Regions from separate parts of the Mycobacterium sp. IS-2888 genome, predicted to be linked through region 1. Evidence: predicted binding sites of a transcription regulator. Region 1 holds the regulator's gene; each other region holds the start of a gene.

Region 1 (5,739 bases):
TTGCCCGGGGTCGTACAGTCGGGCCATGGGTATCGACGTCACGGTGCTGCGGGTGTTCACCGATCCGGACCGCAACTTCGGCAATCCCCTCGGCGTGGTCGATGCGAGTCAGATCGACGCCCGTGACCGGCAACGGCTGGCCGCCGAATTGGGCTACAGCGAAACGATATTCGTCGATCTGCCCACCCCCGGCTCCCCCACCGCGCACGCCACGATCTACACGCCGCGAACCGAAATTCCGTTCGCGGGACATCCGACCGTCGGCCTGTCGTGGTGGCTGCGCGACAACGGGATGCCGATCAACACGCTGCGGGTGCCCGCCGGCCTCGTGCAGGTCGGCTACCAGGACGAGCTCACGGTCATCAGCGCACGCTCGGAGTGGGCCCCCGAATTGTTCGTGCACGAATTCGATGCGGTTGACGACCTGCTCGCCGCCGACCCGGCCGATTACCCCGACGACACCGCCCACTACCTATGGGCGTGGATAGATCAAACCGCCGGATCGCTGCGCGCCCGCATGTTCGCCGCGAATCTGGGTGTGCCGGAAGACGAAGCGACCGGCTCCGCGGCGATACGGATCACCGACCACCTCAGCCGCGACCTGCGCATCACGCAGGGCAAGGGCTCGATGATCGAGACGACCTGGAGCCCCGAGGGCTGGGTTCGGGTAGCCGGGCGCGTCGTCAATGACGGTGTGACACAGCTGAATTGAATTCCGCGCGCCACCCGGAGTGGTCAGGCCTTGCGGTGCAACACCGCGGAGAGGTGATGCTGCAGCGGTTGACCGACGGCGCCCATCCGCACCGAGTACGACAGCTCGTCGCCGTCGATGCGCAACGAACGGCCAAGCGCGGACACCTCTTTGGCGGTCGGGGTCAATCCGACGTCGGTGGTGGACAACGCGACCTCGATACGCTCGCCGGTCACCGAATACGTACCCACCTCGATCTCGGTGATGCCACTCGGGTGCGCCAGAACCAGCTCGACGTGACCCGGCTGCGGCACCCGAAGATATCCGGTCTCGGCGTGCAGGGGCTTGCCGTCGGCCACCGCTTTCGTCTTTTGCGCATACGCCAGAAATGGTTTGCCCACGTGGGAGAACACGACTTCCTCGAGATACTCGAAGGGCTGGATTGTCGGGTATTCTCCGGCGCCTCGACCGGCCCAGGTACCGAGCAGGGGCGCCAGCGCCGCGACGTCGGGATGCAAGTCGGCAGGCATGAAAACAGCCTAGCGAGTGGCCGGTTCCGGGTCCGTCGGCACTTGGCGGTGCGCCCGCAGCGCTTCGATCTCGCGCTCGAAATCCTCCGCGGACGAGAACGAGCGGTACACCGACGCGAATCGCAGGTAGGCCACCTCGTCGAGGTCGCGCAACGGCCCGAGGATGGCCAGGCCGACCTCGTGGCTCGGAACCTCGGGCGAGCCCGCGGCGCGTACCGCGTCTTCCACCTGCTGGGCCAGTAGGTTCAGCGCGTCCTCGTCCACTTGCCGGCCCTGGCACGCGCGGCGGACGCCTTTGATGACTTTCTCGCGGCTGAAGGGCTCGGTTACGCCACTGCGTTTGACCACGGCCAGGACCGCGGTTTCCACGGTGGTGAACCGCCGCCCGCATTCGGGACAGGACCGGCGGCGCCGAATCGCCTGGCCTTCATCGGTTTCCCGCGAGTCGATCACCCGGGAATCGGGATGCCGGCAGAACGGACAGTGCATGACCGCTCCTTCGCCGTGCCGATACCTCGCAGAACACTCCGAGCGTACCCGCGCGCCGCCCACCGGGGCCAATACCGCCGCGATAAGGATCCGTCCACCACCGCGGGAGCCGAGCGGCCTTGGCGTAGAGCGGTTTTCGCACCGCACCGCCATGCCGTCAGCCGACCGGCGCGATCAGCGTCTGGCCGGCGTCCAGCGTGGGCGAGTTCAGGTCGTTGAGTTCGCGGATCCGGTCGGCCACCTGGCGAGCGGGCGCGTCCGGCGCCACCCGGTGCGCGACGTCCTGCAGGGACTCCCCGGCTTCGACCCGCACAACGGCCAGCCTGTCGGGCACCGCGGCAGCCGTAGGGCCGGGGTCGCCGTTGGCCTGCTGCCCGAGGTTCGCGACCAGCCCCAGCCACAGGGTGATCAGCCCGGCGAGCAGGGCCAGCCCGAGCGTCGTCAGCAGCGTGGCGGGACGCTTGCGATGCGGCGCGACCGACATCGCGACGCCGGTGCCGTGGTAGCGCATGGGCGCGCCGGCCGGCCGTGACGAGCGTGGACGGCGGGAGCGCACCACGCGTGCCCCGTCGTAGCGGGGACAGTCGACCAGCCCACTGGCCGGGCGCCGGGTGCCGCAGGTCCGCGGCGAGACTGTGTGGATGACTGTCATGTCCGTTCCTCCGGTCAACTAAATCCTCGCTCGTGTGTTCGACTATAGTCGCTCGTGTGTTCGAACCCGAACATTTGAGCGAAGCGTGTCGGACGAGCGAAACGTTAGACCCCGGCACCGACAAGTTCGTCGCCGATCGTCGGTCACCACCCCTGACATGCAGGAGAAGTACCCGCTCGGGTCGAGAGTTACACGCGTGTGATTCATTCGTTGTAGGGTCTTGATTCACCAGCCGTAGGGTCTTCGGGCCCCTATCGGCAGCGTCGCGACACGCCAGTCGAACACATGTTTGATTCTTGGTCGCCGGGGGGCTACATTCAGTGCCATGAGCGACAGCAACGACACTTCCGCCGGCGCGGCCGGCCGGTTGCATTCCGTGGATCCATCGCTTACCGAGCGGCAGCGCACCATCCTCAAGGTCATCCGCGAGTCGGTGACCAGCCGCGGTTACCCGCCGAGCATCCGCGAAATCGGCGATGCCGTCGGTCTGACGTCGACGTCGTCGGTGGCTCACCAGCTGCGCACCCTGGAACGCAAGGGGTACCTGCGCCGCGACCCGAACCGGCCCCGGGCCGTCGACGTCCGCGGTGTCGACGACGTCCCGGCGGCGGCGGTGCCCGTCACCGAAGTCGCCGGCTCGGACGCGCTGCCGGAACCCACCTTCGTCCCCGTGCTCGGGCGCATCGCGGCCGGCGGGCCGATCCTGGCCGAAGAGGCGGTCGAGGACGTCTTCCCGCTGCCCCGCGAGTTGGTCGGCGAGGGCGCCCTGTTCCTGCTCAAGGTGGTCGGCGACTCGATGGTCGAAGCCGCGATCTGTGACGGTGACTGGGTGGTGGTGCGGCAGCAGAATGTCGCAGACAACGGCGACATCGTCGCCGCCATGCTCGACGGCGAGGCCACCGTCAAGACTTTCAAGCGCGCGGGCGGTCAGGTGTGGCTGATGCCGCACAACCCCGCGTTCGATCCCATCCCCGGCAACGAGGCGACCGTGCTCGGCAAGGTCGTCACGGTGATCCGCAAGATTTAGCGACCGGGGTCAGTCGGCCTTCGTGAAGCCGTTGGCCTGGGCGACTTCTTCGCTGGACATCCAGATTTCGGCGAGCGTGTCCTGGTAGAGCACGCTGTCGGGGGTGTAGTACAGACCGAAGCTGGCGTTGACCTTGATGGGATATCCGTCCGGCATCTGATACGGGTCATCCAACGGCAGGTGGATGGTCGGGCGTCCGGCCGGGCCCGGTCCCTCGTCGGCGTCGACGGCGGCATGCCGCCCGGGCCTCGGCCCGGCGGCGGCCACGACGCCCGGGGCCGCGACGTCCGGGGCGGTGTGCGCGACCGCGACGTCGGGATAGACAACATCCGAATCGACCGGCTCCGGCGCCGCGGCGGGGTACGCGTCGTCCGGATGGGCGGCATCCGCTGGGGTATGCGGAACGGCCACGTCCGGATATTCGGCTTCTTCGGCCTCGGCGGCTTCATCGACGTCGAGATAGGCCGGTTCGTCCTCTTCCGGATAGGCGGCCTCCGGATACGCGGCTTCCGGATAGGCGGCCTCCGGATACGCAGGCTCCGGGTAGGCGGGCTCGGGGTAGCCGGCCTCGGGATAGTCGGATTCGGCGAGAACGTCCTCCGACACGACGGGTATGGAATCGGTGTCCACAGCGTCGGGGTCTACCTCCTCGATCCCCGACCGGTCCGCGTCCTCCTCGGGCATGGGCGGCGATTCCCCGCCGTATTCCGCGGCGACCTCGTCGCCGCGCGACCAGCTGACCCGCGACCCGGACTCGTCGCCGGGCTCTTCGGACGGTTGCGGCTCGCCGAACAGGAAGTGGTCGGTGGCGGCCTCGGCGTTCGGGTGGGCGTGCTCGTGGGCTTCCTCTCGCGCGTCCGCGGAGGCGTAGTCGTCGCCGTAGTCATGGCCCCAATGCCCGTCGGCGACAGCGTCGTAACCGCCGAGGTCGGCGTCGCGGTCGTGCTGGTAGGCGGCGGCGGCCGCCGCGGCCTCCCGGCGGGCGCGGCGCCGGCGCAACCCGAACGGCAGAAACGCCAGCAGCGCGAGCACTATCGCGACCGGAATGATGACCAGCAGATACCACGAATGCCAGGCGAACTTCTTGGAGTGGGGCGGCATCGCCGCGCTGCTCGGCTGGTTCTGCCCCGACACCTGCAGGCCGGACAGCAACGGCGCCAGGTTGGACGGGTCGGTGGTGAACGTGTTCTTCGCGCGGTTCCACGAGATCTTGCCGCCGGCGAACTTCTGGGAGATCACGTCGCCGTCCACGGCTTGGTCGCCGACCGGCGCACCCAGCTTGCCGCTGGCACCGCGAAGCTTGTCCCACGCGGCCTTCATCGCACCGCGGACAACGAATGCGCCGTGCTCGCGTGTCCAGAAGATCACCGGCTTGTCGGCCGCGGCGAAGGTGCAGCTTCGGCTGGAGGGGATACCGCCGTCGGACTCGTTGGCGATCGGGAACCCCAGGTCGCTGCTGACGGGCCCACCGGCCGACTCGTACTTGGCCAGAATGTCGCTCTCGATAGCGCTTGCGCCGGTGGCCGGGCTGAAAAACACCTTGCCGCCGGCGAAATTCTGGGCGACTCCGTCACCGCCGATGGGATATTGCGCGCCCTGCTTGGCGCCCAGCGGGCCGGAGGCGCCGCCCGCGGCACGCCAGGCCATGTTGATGGCCGCGGTGGGATCGATCGCCACCTGCAGACCCTTGAGTTGGTCGGCCAATGCGGGCGGGGTGGTGGTGAAGTCCTTGGTTTTGCGGTTCCAGGAGATTTGACCGCCGGTGAACTTCTGCGAAGTGACCTCGCCGTCGTAGGTTTCATCGCCGGCCGGTGCGCCGAGGACGCCGCCGGAGCTGCCGAGTTTGTCCCACGCCGCGTTCATGGCGCCGCGCACCACGAACGCGCCGTGCACGGCCGTCCAAAAAATCACGGGCTTGTCGCTGGCGGCGAAGGTCGCCACCCGGCTGTCTGGTCCCGCGAGGCCGGGGACCTCGTTGATGGTCGGGAATCCCAGATCGCTGTTGACCGGGCCGCCGAGCGCCTCGTATTTGTCCAGGATCGGCCCGTACACGAACTTGGCGCCGGTGTCGGTGGTGTAGAACATCTTGCCGCCGTCGAAGTCCAGGACGAATCCGTCACCGGCCGGGTAGACGTCGCCCTTCCGGGCGCCCAGCGGTGATCCGTCGCCGCCGGCCTTCTCCCACGCCGCCATCATGGCGGCCTCGGCGTCGCCGATCGGGGATGCCAAGGCTCCGGGTGCCAGGAATGCCGCGGCCACGACGGCGGCCGCCATGCTGATCAGCGCGCGCCCGAATAGCCTGCGCAATCGACCTCCCTGCCCGTTCACCAAGCCTCCCAGCCGACGGATA
Region 2 (5,739 bases), on a different contig from region 1:
TGCCAGCGCCAGCCGGCGCCGTCGGGCTCGGCGGCCAGCGCGGTCAGGGCGGCGTCGTCGCCGGGAAAGGTTCCGCCGAGCCAACCGGTTTCGGTCGCGCAGCGGCGGCGAAGTTCGTGCGCGAGTTCGCGAAACGCTGCCTCATCGCGGGTGTCGGTCCGCGACTCGATGCGGTAGCCGGGCGCGTCGGCGTGCCCCGGCAGCCCGCCGCCGTGGCTGCGCGCGGCGCAGGAGACCTGCTCGGAGAACCGGCTGCCGGCCTTCTCGACGGTGACGACGTGCGATGCGCCGAGGACTCCGAGCAGCAGGGTGCCGCCGCCGGGATGGTTCAGCGCATGGCTGGCCAACGGGTCCGGCGCGGGGGCGTTGAGCGCCAGTCCGAGCCTGTTCCCGGACACGTCCGCCGGAGTCACTGCGAGCTGATGAAGCGGCACCGACGTCGCCTACGGGGAGGGGGCTGGGGGCGCGGGGTAGACGGTCAGCTCGCCGGGCGACACGGACTTGCCCGTGGATACCTCCCAGGGCGTGTCCGGTGCCCAGCGTTCGAAGGAGAGCAGCACGCTCTCGTCGGCGTTGGCGCAGTCGACGAATTCCATCTCACCGCCGGCCGGCAGGCCCGTCGTGCCTTCGGTGGTGTACGAGGCGCGACCGCGCTCCGACTCGTGAAAGGTCACCCCGTCGACCACGTACTGGTCGCCGGGCCGCAGCGTCACGTCCTTGCGGGTCACCCACATCACCAGCTCCAGGCGCCCGTCGTCCTCCTCGACGCTGAACCAGAGCGGCTGGTCGCCACCTTCCAGCAGGTGCTCCCACCACACGAACGGGCCCTCGCGGAAGGTCACCGACCCGCGCACCACGTAGTCGACGCCGCCGTAGCTGACGATGGCGCCGGGGCCCAGGCTGCGCGGCCCGAACTGCGGCATCGCGTCGGCGGAAAGCGGATCCTGGCGCCCGCGCCGCGCGGCCGGTTGCTTGGGCCGCCGCAACGCCACGACGAGTACCACGATGGACGCGACGAACAACACCGCGGCTATCACGACCAGCAGTGTTCCCACGCATACCCTTCCGTGCCCGCGGCGGTCCAGCGAATGTGGGCTTTAAGTTAACAGCTTTCGCTGGGCCCGTCGCCGCAACACGACCCGGTGACCGGTGCCGCGTGTCCTACCCGGCGCGGTCGGTATCGCCCGTTAGGCTATCGAACAGCTGTTCGGTACGCGATATAGGGGAGCGGGCGCATGCGCGTGATGGGCGTCGATCCGGGGCTGACCCGATGCGGGCTGTCGGTCGTGGAAAGCGGGCGCGGCCGAGACGTCGTGGCGCTGGACGTCGACGTGGTGCGCACCCCGGCGGATGCACCGTTGGCCAAGCGGTTGCTGGCCATCGGCGAGGCCGTCGACCACTGGCTGGACACCCACCGGCCGGACGTCGTGGCCATCGAGCGAGTGTTCTCTCAGCACAACGTGATGACGGTGATGGGCACGGCTCAGGCCGGCGGGGTCGTCGCGCTGGCCGCCGCCAAACGCGGCATCGACGTGCACTTCCATACGCCCAGCGAGGTCAAGGCCGCGGTCACCGGCAACGGGGCCGCCGACAAAGCACAGGTCACCGCCATGGTCACGAGAATCCTTGCGCTGCAAGCCAAACCGACACCGGCCGACGCGGCCGATGCGCTGGCGCTGGCGATCTGCCATTGCTGGCGGGCGCCGATGATCGCCCGGATGGCGGCGGCCGAGGCGGTGGCCGCGCGCCAGCGCCGCGCCTACCTCGCGAAAGTGAAGGCCGCCCGATGATCGCGTCGGTGCGCGGTGAGGTGCTCGAGGTGGCCCTCGATCACGCGGTGATCGAGGCCGCCGGCGTCGGCTACCGGATCAACGCGACGCCGTCGACGCTGGCGACGCTGCGCCAGGGCAGCGAGGCCCGGCTGATCACGGCGATGATCGTGCGTGAGGACTCGCAGACGCTCTACGGGTTCCCCGACTCCGAGACCCGGGATCTGTTCCTGACACTGCTGTCGGTGTCGGGCGTCGGGCCGCGGCTGGCGATGGCGACGCTGGCCGTGCACGACGCCGCGGCGCTGCGGCAGGCGTTGGCCGACGGCGACGTCGCCGCGCTGACCCGGGTGCCGGGCATCGGCAAGCGCGGCGCCGAGCGGATGGTGCTGGAATTGCGCGACAAGATCGGCGCGATTGCCGGGTCGGCGCCCGCCCCGGCGGTCAACGGCCACGCCGTGCGGAGCCCCGTGGTAGAGGCCCTGGTCGGCCTCGGTTTTGCGGCCAAACAAGCGGAGGAGGCCACCGACAGCGTGCTGGCCGGCGATCACGACGCGACGACGTCGTCGGCCTTGCGGGCGGCGCTGTCGCTGCTGGGTAAGGCCCGGTGAGCCGATGAGTGCCGAGGACGACTTCGCCGACCCGGAGGTCCGGGAGGTTTCGCCCGCGCTCGCGTTCGGCGAGGGCGACATCGACGTCAGCCTGCGGCCCCGCACGCTGAATGAGTTCATCGGCCAGCCGCGCGTGCGCGAGCAGCTGCAGCTGGTCATCGAGGGGGCCAAGAACCGCGGCGGCACACCGGATCACATCCTGCTGTCCGGCCCGCCGGGCCTGGGCAAGACGTCGCTGGCCATGATCATCGCCGCCGAGCTGGGGTCCGCGCTGCGGGTGACGTCGGGGCCCGCGCTGGAACGCGCCGGCGACCTGGCCGCGATGCTGTCCAACCTCGTCGAGCACGACGTGCTGTTCATCGACGAGATCCACCGCATCGCCCGGCCCGCCGAGGAGATGCTCTACCTCGCGATGGAGGACTTCCGGGTCGACGTGGTCGTCGGGAAAGGCCCTGGGGCGACGTCGATTCCGCTGGAGGTCACGCCCTTCACCCTGGTCGGCGCGACCACCAGGTCCGGCGCGCTGACCGGCCCGCTGCGCGACCGCTTCGGCTTCACCGCGCACATGGACTTCTACGAGCCGGCCGAGCTGGAACGGGTGCTGGCCCGGTCCGCCGGAATCCTGGGCATCGAACTGGGCGCCGAGGCCGGGGCGGAGATCGCGCGGCGCTCGCGCGGCACGCCGCGCATCGCCAACCGGCTGCTGCGGCGGGTGCGGGACTTCGCCGAGGTGCGCGCCGACGGCGTGATCACTCGCGACGTCGCCAAGTCCGCGCTCGAGGTGTACGACGTCGACGAGCTCGGCCTGGACCGGCTGGACCGGGCGGTGCTGTCGGCGCTGACCCGCAGCTTCGGCGGCGGCCCGGTCGGCGTTTCGACGCTGGCGGTGGCGGTCGGCGAGGAGGCCACCACCGTGGAAGAGGTGTGCGAGCCGTTCCTGGTCCGCGCGGGCATGATCGCGCGCACCCCGCGGGGCCGGGTCGCGACCGCGCAGGCCTGGACGCACCTGGGCATGACCCCGCCGGCCGGTGTCACCGGACTGGGGCAACCGGGGCTCTTCGACTAGCTCGCCGCCGGCGGCTTGGGCATTTCGCGTTCAAATCGTGACCTTCGCGCCGGGGCGCCGCCAGAAGGCCCGCTGGCTGGGGCTTTGCGGCGACGGCGGGCGCGCGCGCCGGTCACACCGGCCACAGCAAACGCAGCCGTGGCCGCGCGCCGGTTACATCCAGGAGCCGTCGGGTATCCGAACCCACAGCAGTAATGCCTGTTGAAGGAGATTCAGATGAGGCACACGAACGCTGACTATGAACGCCCCCGCGCGCTGTACATGCCACGCAGCCGCGGCGCGTTGACCGGGCTGCTCTTGATCCTCTTGGGTGCCTGGGGTGCATTGGTGCCGTTCTTCGGACCCAACATCGATTGGGCGTACATGACCGACCCGGCCTGGACGTGGAGGACGGCGAAAGGCTGGCTGGAGGTGCTGCCCGGCGCGGCCGCCGCAGTGGGCGGCCTGCTGGTGCTCTTCTCCGGTAACCGCGCCAGCGGTGTGTTCGGCGGCTGGCTGGCGGTCTGCGCCGGCGCGTGGTTCGTGGTCGGCCGCGCTTTCGCATCGACCCTGAGCATCGGCGACGTCGGCCAACCGGCGGCGGCGACCGACCTGAAGCGTGCCCTGCTCGAGGTCACGTACTTCACCGGTCTCGGTGCGTTGATCGTGTTCCTGGGTGGCGCCGCCGTGGCGCGCCTGGCGGTCCGGCACGCGCGCGACGTCGCCGTGGCCGCACCGGCGCCCGTCGCCGAGGAGGAGCCATTACGCGAACCGGTTGCGGCCGAGCCCGACGGGCACCGCGGGCGTGGACTTTTCCACCGTCACGACGGTGGTGGGCTATTCCGCCGGCACCACCACGTCGGCGCCTAGCGCCCTAACCGGCTGAGGGTAGTCGCGGCGACACCAGGTCGGTAGTGTTCATCGGCGATGATCACTGCCGCCCTGGTGTTCGCTGGCCTGGCCGCCCTGCTGCACGTCTATATCTTCACGATGGAGTCGCTGACCTGGACCTCGCCGCGCACCCGGGCCACCTTCGGGACGACGTCCGAGGAAGCCGAGACCACCAAGCTGCTGGCGTTCAACCAGGGTTTCTACAACCTGTTCCTCGCGGTGGTCAGCGGCATCGGCATCGCCGCGATTGCCATGGGGCACAACGCCGTTGGAGCCGCACTGGTTTTCGCGGGCGTCGGCTCGATGGCTGCGGCCGCGCTCGTCTTACTGCTGTCGTCGCCGGACAAGGCGCGCGCCGCCTTGACGCAGGGCACTTTTCCGGTGATCGCTGTGGTGCTGCTCACACTCGGTCTCGCCGTTTAGCGGTTACTTCGTCTCGACGCGGGGTATCCAGGCACCTGCTGAAGTAGCCCGGCGACAATTGAGGAGAGCTAATGAAACACCCATTAAACGGCCACCCATTGTGGATGCCCCGCTCGCGCGGCGCGGTGAGCGGATTGCTCCTGGTCGTCCTGGGTGCATGGGGTGCGTTGATACCGTTCGTCGGTCCACGCTTCAACTTCGCCTACACGCCCGACCAAGATTGGGCATGGACCTCGGCCCGGGGCTGGCTCGAGGTGCTACCGGGGGGCGCCACCGTCCTGGGTGGCCTGCTGCTGATCTTTTCCGGAAACCGCATGACCGCGATCGTCGGCGGCTGGCTGGCGGCCGTTGCCGGGGCATGGTTCGTGATCGGGGGGCAGATCGCCCCGCTCCTGGGGATCGGGTCGGCCGGGGATCCGATTGCCGCGACCGACCGCAAGCGGGCCGCGCTCGAGGTGTCGTACTTCTCCGGCCTGGGCGCGCTGATCGTATTCATCAGCGGCATCGCGCTGGCGCGCCTGGCCGTGCGGTTGGCGAGCGACGTCGAGGCCTTCATGGAGCCGGCGGAACTCGCCGGACCCGCGGAACCGGCCTCGGCACCCGCCGGCGAGCCGGTGTACATGTCCGGGCTGGAGGAACCGGCGCGCGAGGTGTCCTCGGGCGCGTTCACCAAGCCGCGGACGGCCGAAGACGGACCGAAGCCCAAGGGCTGGCGGCGGCATCGCGCCGGCACCGAGGCCGGTGGGGCCAACGCGTATCTGCGCTGGCCCCATCCGCAGAGCTGAGGCCGCCCGAGCTGAGGCCTTAGAGCAGCGGCCTTAGAGCAGCCCGAGCAGCCGCAGGTCGCTGACGTACTTCGCGATGATCGGCGGCGTGATGTGCGGAATGTCTTTGTCCGGGCCCACTTTCGCGTCCTGGACCGCCGCGCGGAACCGATCGGTCGGCGCCATCGAGCCGTTGATCGGCTTGTCGGGCTTCTGGTAGTTGTGCAGCAGCGGCA
Region 3 (5,739 bases), on a different contig from region 1:
CGACCAGCGCGGGATCACCGGGGTCGTCGCCCGCGACGATCAGCACGTCGAGCGGACCGATCCACGGCGGCGCGTCGCCGGCGAGCGCGATCGGCGCCGACGCGGCGCCGCCCTGTGTCGCGGCCAGCAGCGTCCCGGCGGTCTCGGCGGTCCCGCGGCCCGAGACCCAGATGATGCTGCGCGGCCGGTCGTCGATGCGCAGCGAATCCAGTGCGCCCTCCGCGGCCGCGGCGGCGATGGCGCGCACCTGCGCTCCGGCGGACGACGCGGCCCGCAACAGGCCGCCCCGGTCGGCGCCGAGCAGGCCGTCGGTGTCCTCGAGATCGATCGCCCGGGTGGCGTTCACCGCGCGGCCTCGTGGGTTTCGGCGGCGATCTCGGCGCTGATCTGCTGGACCACCGCGTCGACGTCCTCGGTGCTGCGGCCTTCGACGTTGAGTCGCAGCAGCGGCTCGGTGTTGGAGCTGCGCAGGTTGAACCAGCTGCCGTCGCCCAAATCCACGGTCACCCCGTCCAGGTGGTCGATGGAGTGAATCCGGCTGCCGAACGACTTCAGCACGGCGTCCACGCACCGCGACGCGTCGTCGACTTTGAAGTTGATCTCACCGGAGGATTCGTAGCGCTGGTAGTCGGCGGTCAACTCCGACAGCGGCCGATGCTGCTCGCCGAGGGCGGCCAGCACGTACAGCGCGGCCAGCATCCCGGAGTCGGCGCCCCAGAAGTCGCGGAAGTAGTAGTGCGCCGAGTGCTCGCCGCCGAAAATCGCGCCGGTCTCGGCCATCAACCCCTTGATGTAGGAATGCCCGACGCGTGAGCGCAGCGGTGTGCCGCCGCGCTCGGTGACCAATTCGGACACCGCGCGGGAGGTGATCACGTTATGGATCACGGTGGCGCCGATCTCGCGACCGAGCTCGCGGGCGGCCACCAGGCTGGTCACCGTCGACGGCGAAACCGGCATCCCGCGTTCGTCGACCACGAAGCAGCGATCGGCGTCGCCGTCGAAGGCCAGCCCTATATCGGCGCCGGTGTCGCGCACGTAGCGCTGCAGGTCCACCAGGTTGGCCGGGTCGAGCGGATTGGCCTCGTGATTGGGGAACGAACCGTCGAGCTCGAAGTACAACGGCAACAGCGTGATCGAGTCGATCGCGCCCAGCACGGCGGGCGCGGTGTGCCCGGCCATGCCGTTGCCGGCGTCCACCGCCACCCGCAACGGACGCAGCCCCGAGGTGTCCACCAGTGAGCGCAGAAACTCGCCGTAGTCCGCGAGCACGTCCCGATCGGAGATATCGCCCGGCGGCCCGTCATAAGTCGGCACGCCGGCGATCACTTCGTCGCTGATCACCCCGAGGCCGGTGTCCGCGCCGACGGGTTTGGCCCCGGCCCGGCACAGCTTGATGCCGTTGTAGGCCGCCGGGTTGTGGCTCGCGGTGAACATCGCGCCGGGGCAGTCCAACAATCCCGAGGCGAAGTAGAGCTGATCGGTGGACGACAAACCGATGCGCACGACGTCGAGGCCCTGGCCGTTCACCCCGGCCGCGAAAGCCGCGGCGAGCGACGGCGAGCTGTCCCGCATATCGCGGCCGATGACCACCCGTCGCGCCCCATCGGCGCGCATCAACCTGGCGAACGCGGCGCCGACGTCGGCGACCAACGAATCGTCGATCTCCTCGCCCACCAGCCCGCGTACGTCGTAAGCCTTGATGACACGGTGGATAGCCGCGGCGGGCCGAGACATGCGGAGGCTCCTGACGACTACTTGCTTGGACTCTTGTTGGACTCTTGGGAGCCAGCCTATCGGCCCGCCAAGGTTACGGGTCCAAACGGTGCGCAGTGCTAGTCGGCGGTGCTAATCGCGGCTAGTCACTGGGGTCGGGCAGCACGCGCAGATGCCCGCGGCGGCGTCCGGAACGCTGCTCGGGCGGCGCGAGCAGACCGCCGCTGGGCGCGGTGGCATGGGCCCCGGCGGGGCGCAGGGCGGGGTCGGCGGTGAAGCCGTTGATCGCGGTTGCGCCGCCGTAGGGCACACCGCCACCGCCCGGGCCCTCACGCACCGCGTCGGCCAGCGCCACCAGGTCGTCCTCGTCGGGATTGGGCAGCGGGCCGGCGTGGCGCACCAGTTCCCAGCCGCGCGGTGCGGTGATGCGGCCGGCGTGGCCGACGCACAGATCCCAGGAATGCGGTTCGCGCGCGGTGGCGAGCGGGCCTACCACTGCCGTCGAGTCCGAGTAGACGAACGTCAAGGTCGCCACGGCATAGTGCGGACACCCGGGCCGGCAGCAGCGACGGGGAACGTTCACGACGAAAGGCTATCGTGGACAAACGCCACGGAAGCGCCGGACACGCGCAACCGTTCGGCCCCCGATGTTCAACCGTTACCATCGGCCCCAGTGAATGATTCCCGCGGCGATTCGCGCAGCTCCCCGCGCGGCGGCTGGTCTCAGGGCCGGTCGGGAGGCCGCTCGGCCGCACACCGGGCCACGCGGCGGGGCCGCGATATGCGCGGCCCGCTGTTGCCGCCGACGGTGCCCGGATGGCGCAGCCGGGCCGAGCGGTTCGACATGGCGGTGCTGGAGGCATACGAACCCATCGAGCGGCGCTGGCAAGACCGGGTGTCCGAGCTCGACGTGGCCGTCGATGAAATCCCGCGCATCACCGCCAAGGACCCGGAGAGTGTGCAGTGGCCGCCCGAGGTCATCGCCGATGGGCCGATCGCGCTGGCCCGCTTGATACCGGCGGGCGTCGACGTCCGCGGCAATGCGACGCGCGCTCGAATTGTGTTGTTCCGCAAGCCGATCGAGAGACGGGCGAAGGACACCGTCGAACTTGGCGAGTTGCTGCACGAAATCCTGGTGGCTCAGGTGGCCATCTATCTGGACGTGGAACCCTCGGTCATCGACCCGACGATCGACGACGAATGACGCTGGGCGGGGTCAGATCTGGGGTGGGTCGGCGGCGGGTCAGATGATGCCGCGCTTGAGGCGGCGGCGCTCGCGCTCGGACAGACCGCCCCAGATGCCGAAGCGTTCGTCATGCGCCAGGGCGTATTCCAGGCACTCATGGCGCACCTCGCAACCCAGGCAGATCTTCTTGGCCTCGCGGGTGGAACCACCCTTCTCGGGAAAGAAGGCCTCGGGATCGGTTTGCGCGCACAGCGCGCGGTCCTGCCATTGATCGGCGGTCGGCGGCAGGGGCTCGGGTTCGAATGCCACTGGGGCATCGGGAACCACGGTCAGGTGCGGACGCGCAATTGGCGCCGGCGTCGCACCAATGGTGGTGTGCGGTGTGCTTGCCATAACGCCCCGAAGGTGTTCATAAGACATGCGTCGTCCGCCTCCTCAGGTTGATTTTGGGAGAGTGATTTGATGCCACTTTTCTGATGTACAGACAATTCGAACAAGTGATCGAATCTCGGTCTGCGACACCGGAACCGGCCGGCCAACCGGGAAATGACACTGATGTGATTAGACACGGGTTGAGCTGCCCGGTCAAGCACTTCGGCGCATTTCCATATCATCTCGTGATCAAATTTCGGCGTTTCTGTTGTTATTGACACTCGGCGTGTCGGTCACAACTGTCCCAAGCTTCCCAATTGTTCTCGTCGAAATGGGCTTTTATGGCCCACTTGGTGGCCGGTATGCCGCGCGTGTCCGGCCGGTACTGTCGTGCGGTGTGAAGGTCACCGTGCTGGTCGGTGGGGTCGGTGGCGCCCGGTTTCTGCTTGGCGTCCAGCAGCTGCTCGGCCTGGGTCAGTTCGCGGCGCAACAGCGCCCCGATGCTGAAACCACCAGCCACGAGCTAACCGCGATCGTCAACATCGGCGATGACGCGTGGATCCATGGCTTACGTGTCTGCCCGGATTTGGACACCTGCATGTATACCTTAGGTGGAGGCGTCGATCCACAACGGGGTTGGGGTCACCGCGACGAAACCTGGCATGCCAAAGAGGAATTGGCGCGCTACGGCGTGCAGCCGGACTGGTTCGAACTCGGCGACCGCGATCTCGCCACCCACTTGGTGCGCACCCAGATGCTGCAGGCCGGCTACCCGCTGTCACAGATCACGGCCGCGCTGTGCGACCGCTGGCAACCCGGCGCACGACTGCTGCCGGCCACCGACGACCGTTGCGAGACACACGTGGTGATCACCGATCCGGCCGACGGCGACCGCCGCGCGATCCACTTCCAGGAGTGGTGGGTGCGCTATCGGGCGCAGGTGCCCACCCACAGCTTCGCCTTCGTCGGCGCCGAAAAGGCCAGCGCCGCAACCGAAGCCGTCGCGGCCATCGGCGACGCCGACGTCATCCTGCTGGCGCCGTCCAACCCGGTGGTCAGCGTCGGCGCCATCCTGGCCGTGCCGGGCATCCGCGGCGCGCTGCGGGGCGCCACCGCCCCGGTCGTCGGCTATTCGCCGATCATCGGCGGAAAGCCGTTGCGCGGCATGGCCGATGCGTGCCTTTCGGTGATCGGGGTCGAATCCACCGCGGAAGCGGTCGGCCGGCACTACGGGGCCCGGCGCGATACCGGCATACTGGATTGCTGGCTGGTGCACGAGGGCGACTTGGAAAACTTCAAAGCCGACATCGAGGGGGTCGCGGTGCGCTCGGTGCCGCTGTTGATGAGCGACCCGAAGGCGACGGCCGAAATGGTCGCCGCCGGGCTGGATCTTGCGGGCGTGACGGCGTGACCGACCGTTCAAAAGAGCATGGCACCGCCGCGGCGATCGAGATCCTGCCCGTGCCCGGGCTCCCCGAGTTCCGGCCCGGCGACGACCTTGCTGCCGCCGTCGCCGCCGCGGCGCCCTGGCTGCGCGACGGCGATGTCGCGGTGGTCACCAGCAAGGTGGTGTCCAAGTGCGAGGGCCGGCTGGTGCAGGCGCCGCGCGACGCCGAGGAGCGCGATCAGCTGCGGCGCAAGCTGGTCGACGACGAGGCGGTCCGGGTGCTCGCGCGCAAGGGCCGGACCCTGATCACCGAGAACCGGCTCGGGCTGGTGCAGGCCGCCGCGGGCGTGGACGGTTCCAACGTCGGCGGCGACGAGCTCGCGCTGCTGCCCGTCGACCCCGACGCCAGCGCCGCGGCGCTGCGTGCCGGCCTGCGCGAGCGGCTCGGCGTCGACGTCGCCGTGGTCATCACCGACACGATGGGCCGCGCCTGGCGCAACGGCCAGACCGACGCGGCCGTCGGCGCGGCGGGTCTGGCTGTGCTGCACGGCTATTCGGGGGCCGTCGACCGACACGGCAACGAACTGATCGTCACCGAGATCGCGATCGCCGACGAGATCGCGGCCGCCGCCGATCTGGTCAAGGGCAAAATGACCGCTGTGCCGGTGGCGGTGGTGCGCGGGCTGCCCAAGCGGGTCGTGTCCGACGACGGCACCACCGCCCGGCAGCTGCTGCGCCCCGGCGAGGAAGACCTGTTCTGGCTCGGCACCGCCGAAGCGATCGAGATGGGTCGTCGGCAGGCCCAACTGTTACGCCGATCGGTGCGCCGGTTCAGCGGCGAGCCGGTGCCGCCGGACCTGGTGGAGGCCGCGGTCGCCGAAGCCCTCACCGCGCCCGCCCCCCACCACACCAGGCCGGTGCGGTTCGTGTGGCTGCGCACCCCAGCCACCCGGGCCCGGCTGCTGGACCGGATGAAGGACAAGTGGCGCGCCGACCTCGCCGGCGACGGCCGGCCCGCGGACTCGATCGATCGCCGGGTGGCGCGCGGCCAGATCCTGTACGACGCACCCGAGGTCGTCAT

Evidence for each region. The regulator LexA, encoded in region 1, represses DNA repair genes until DNA is damaged. The targets are predictions, from matches to a motif close to CGAACANNTGTTCG.
Region 2: a site for LexA is predicted at 1,197-1,210, ahead of ruvC (crossover junction endodeoxyribonuclease RuvC). Genes of this name have one in related genera too.
Region 3: a site for LexA is predicted at 3,390-3,403, ahead of cofD (2-phospho-L-lactate transferase). Genes of this name have one in related genera too.

Annotation. Positions count from the first base shown of each region.
Region 1 is NZ_MBET01000053.1:45,312-51,050, reverse strand. It holds gene A5745_RS09095 (PhzF family phenazine biosynthesis protein) at 26-712, shown strand; gene A5745_RS09090 (peroxynitrite isomerase) at 736-1,221, opposite strand; gene nrdR (transcriptional regulator NrdR) at 1,231-1,710, opposite strand; gene A5745_RS09080 (LysM peptidoglycan-binding domain-containing protein) at 1,868-2,362, opposite strand; gene lexA (transcriptional repressor LexA) at 2,688-3,389, shown strand; gene A5745_RS09070 (hypothetical protein) at 3,399-5,696, opposite strand.
Region 2 is NZ_MBET01000073.1:570-6,308, forward strand. It holds gene A5745_RS15165 (DUF2617 family protein) at 1-434, opposite strand, end outside; gene A5745_RS15170 (DUF4178 domain-containing protein) at 444-1,055, opposite strand; gene ruvC (crossover junction endodeoxyribonuclease RuvC) at 1,236-1,790, shown strand; gene ruvA (Holliday junction branch migration protein RuvA) at 1,787-2,380, shown strand; gene ruvB (Holliday junction branch migration DNA helicase RuvB) at 2,385-3,446, shown strand; gene A5745_RS15190 (hypothetical protein) at 3,663-4,295, shown strand; gene A5745_RS15195 (DUF1304 domain-containing protein) at 4,353-4,739, shown strand; gene A5745_RS15200 (hypothetical protein) at 4,811-5,524, shown strand; gene car (carboxylic acid reductase) at 5,558-5,739, opposite strand, start outside.
Region 3 is NZ_MBET01000108.1:56,313-62,051, forward strand. It holds gene A5745_RS22280 (TobH protein) at 1-346, opposite strand, end outside; gene A5745_RS22285 (phosphomannomutase/phosphoglucomutase) at 343-1,734, opposite strand; gene A5745_RS22290 (DUF3499 domain-containing protein) at 1,856-2,296, opposite strand; gene A5745_RS22295 (metallopeptidase family protein) at 2,495-2,917, shown strand; gene A5745_RS22300 (WhiB family transcriptional regulator) at 2,957-3,292, opposite strand; gene cofD (2-phospho-L-lactate transferase) at 3,669-4,682, shown strand; gene A5745_RS22310 (coenzyme F420-0:L-glutamate ligase) at 4,679-5,739, shown strand, end outside.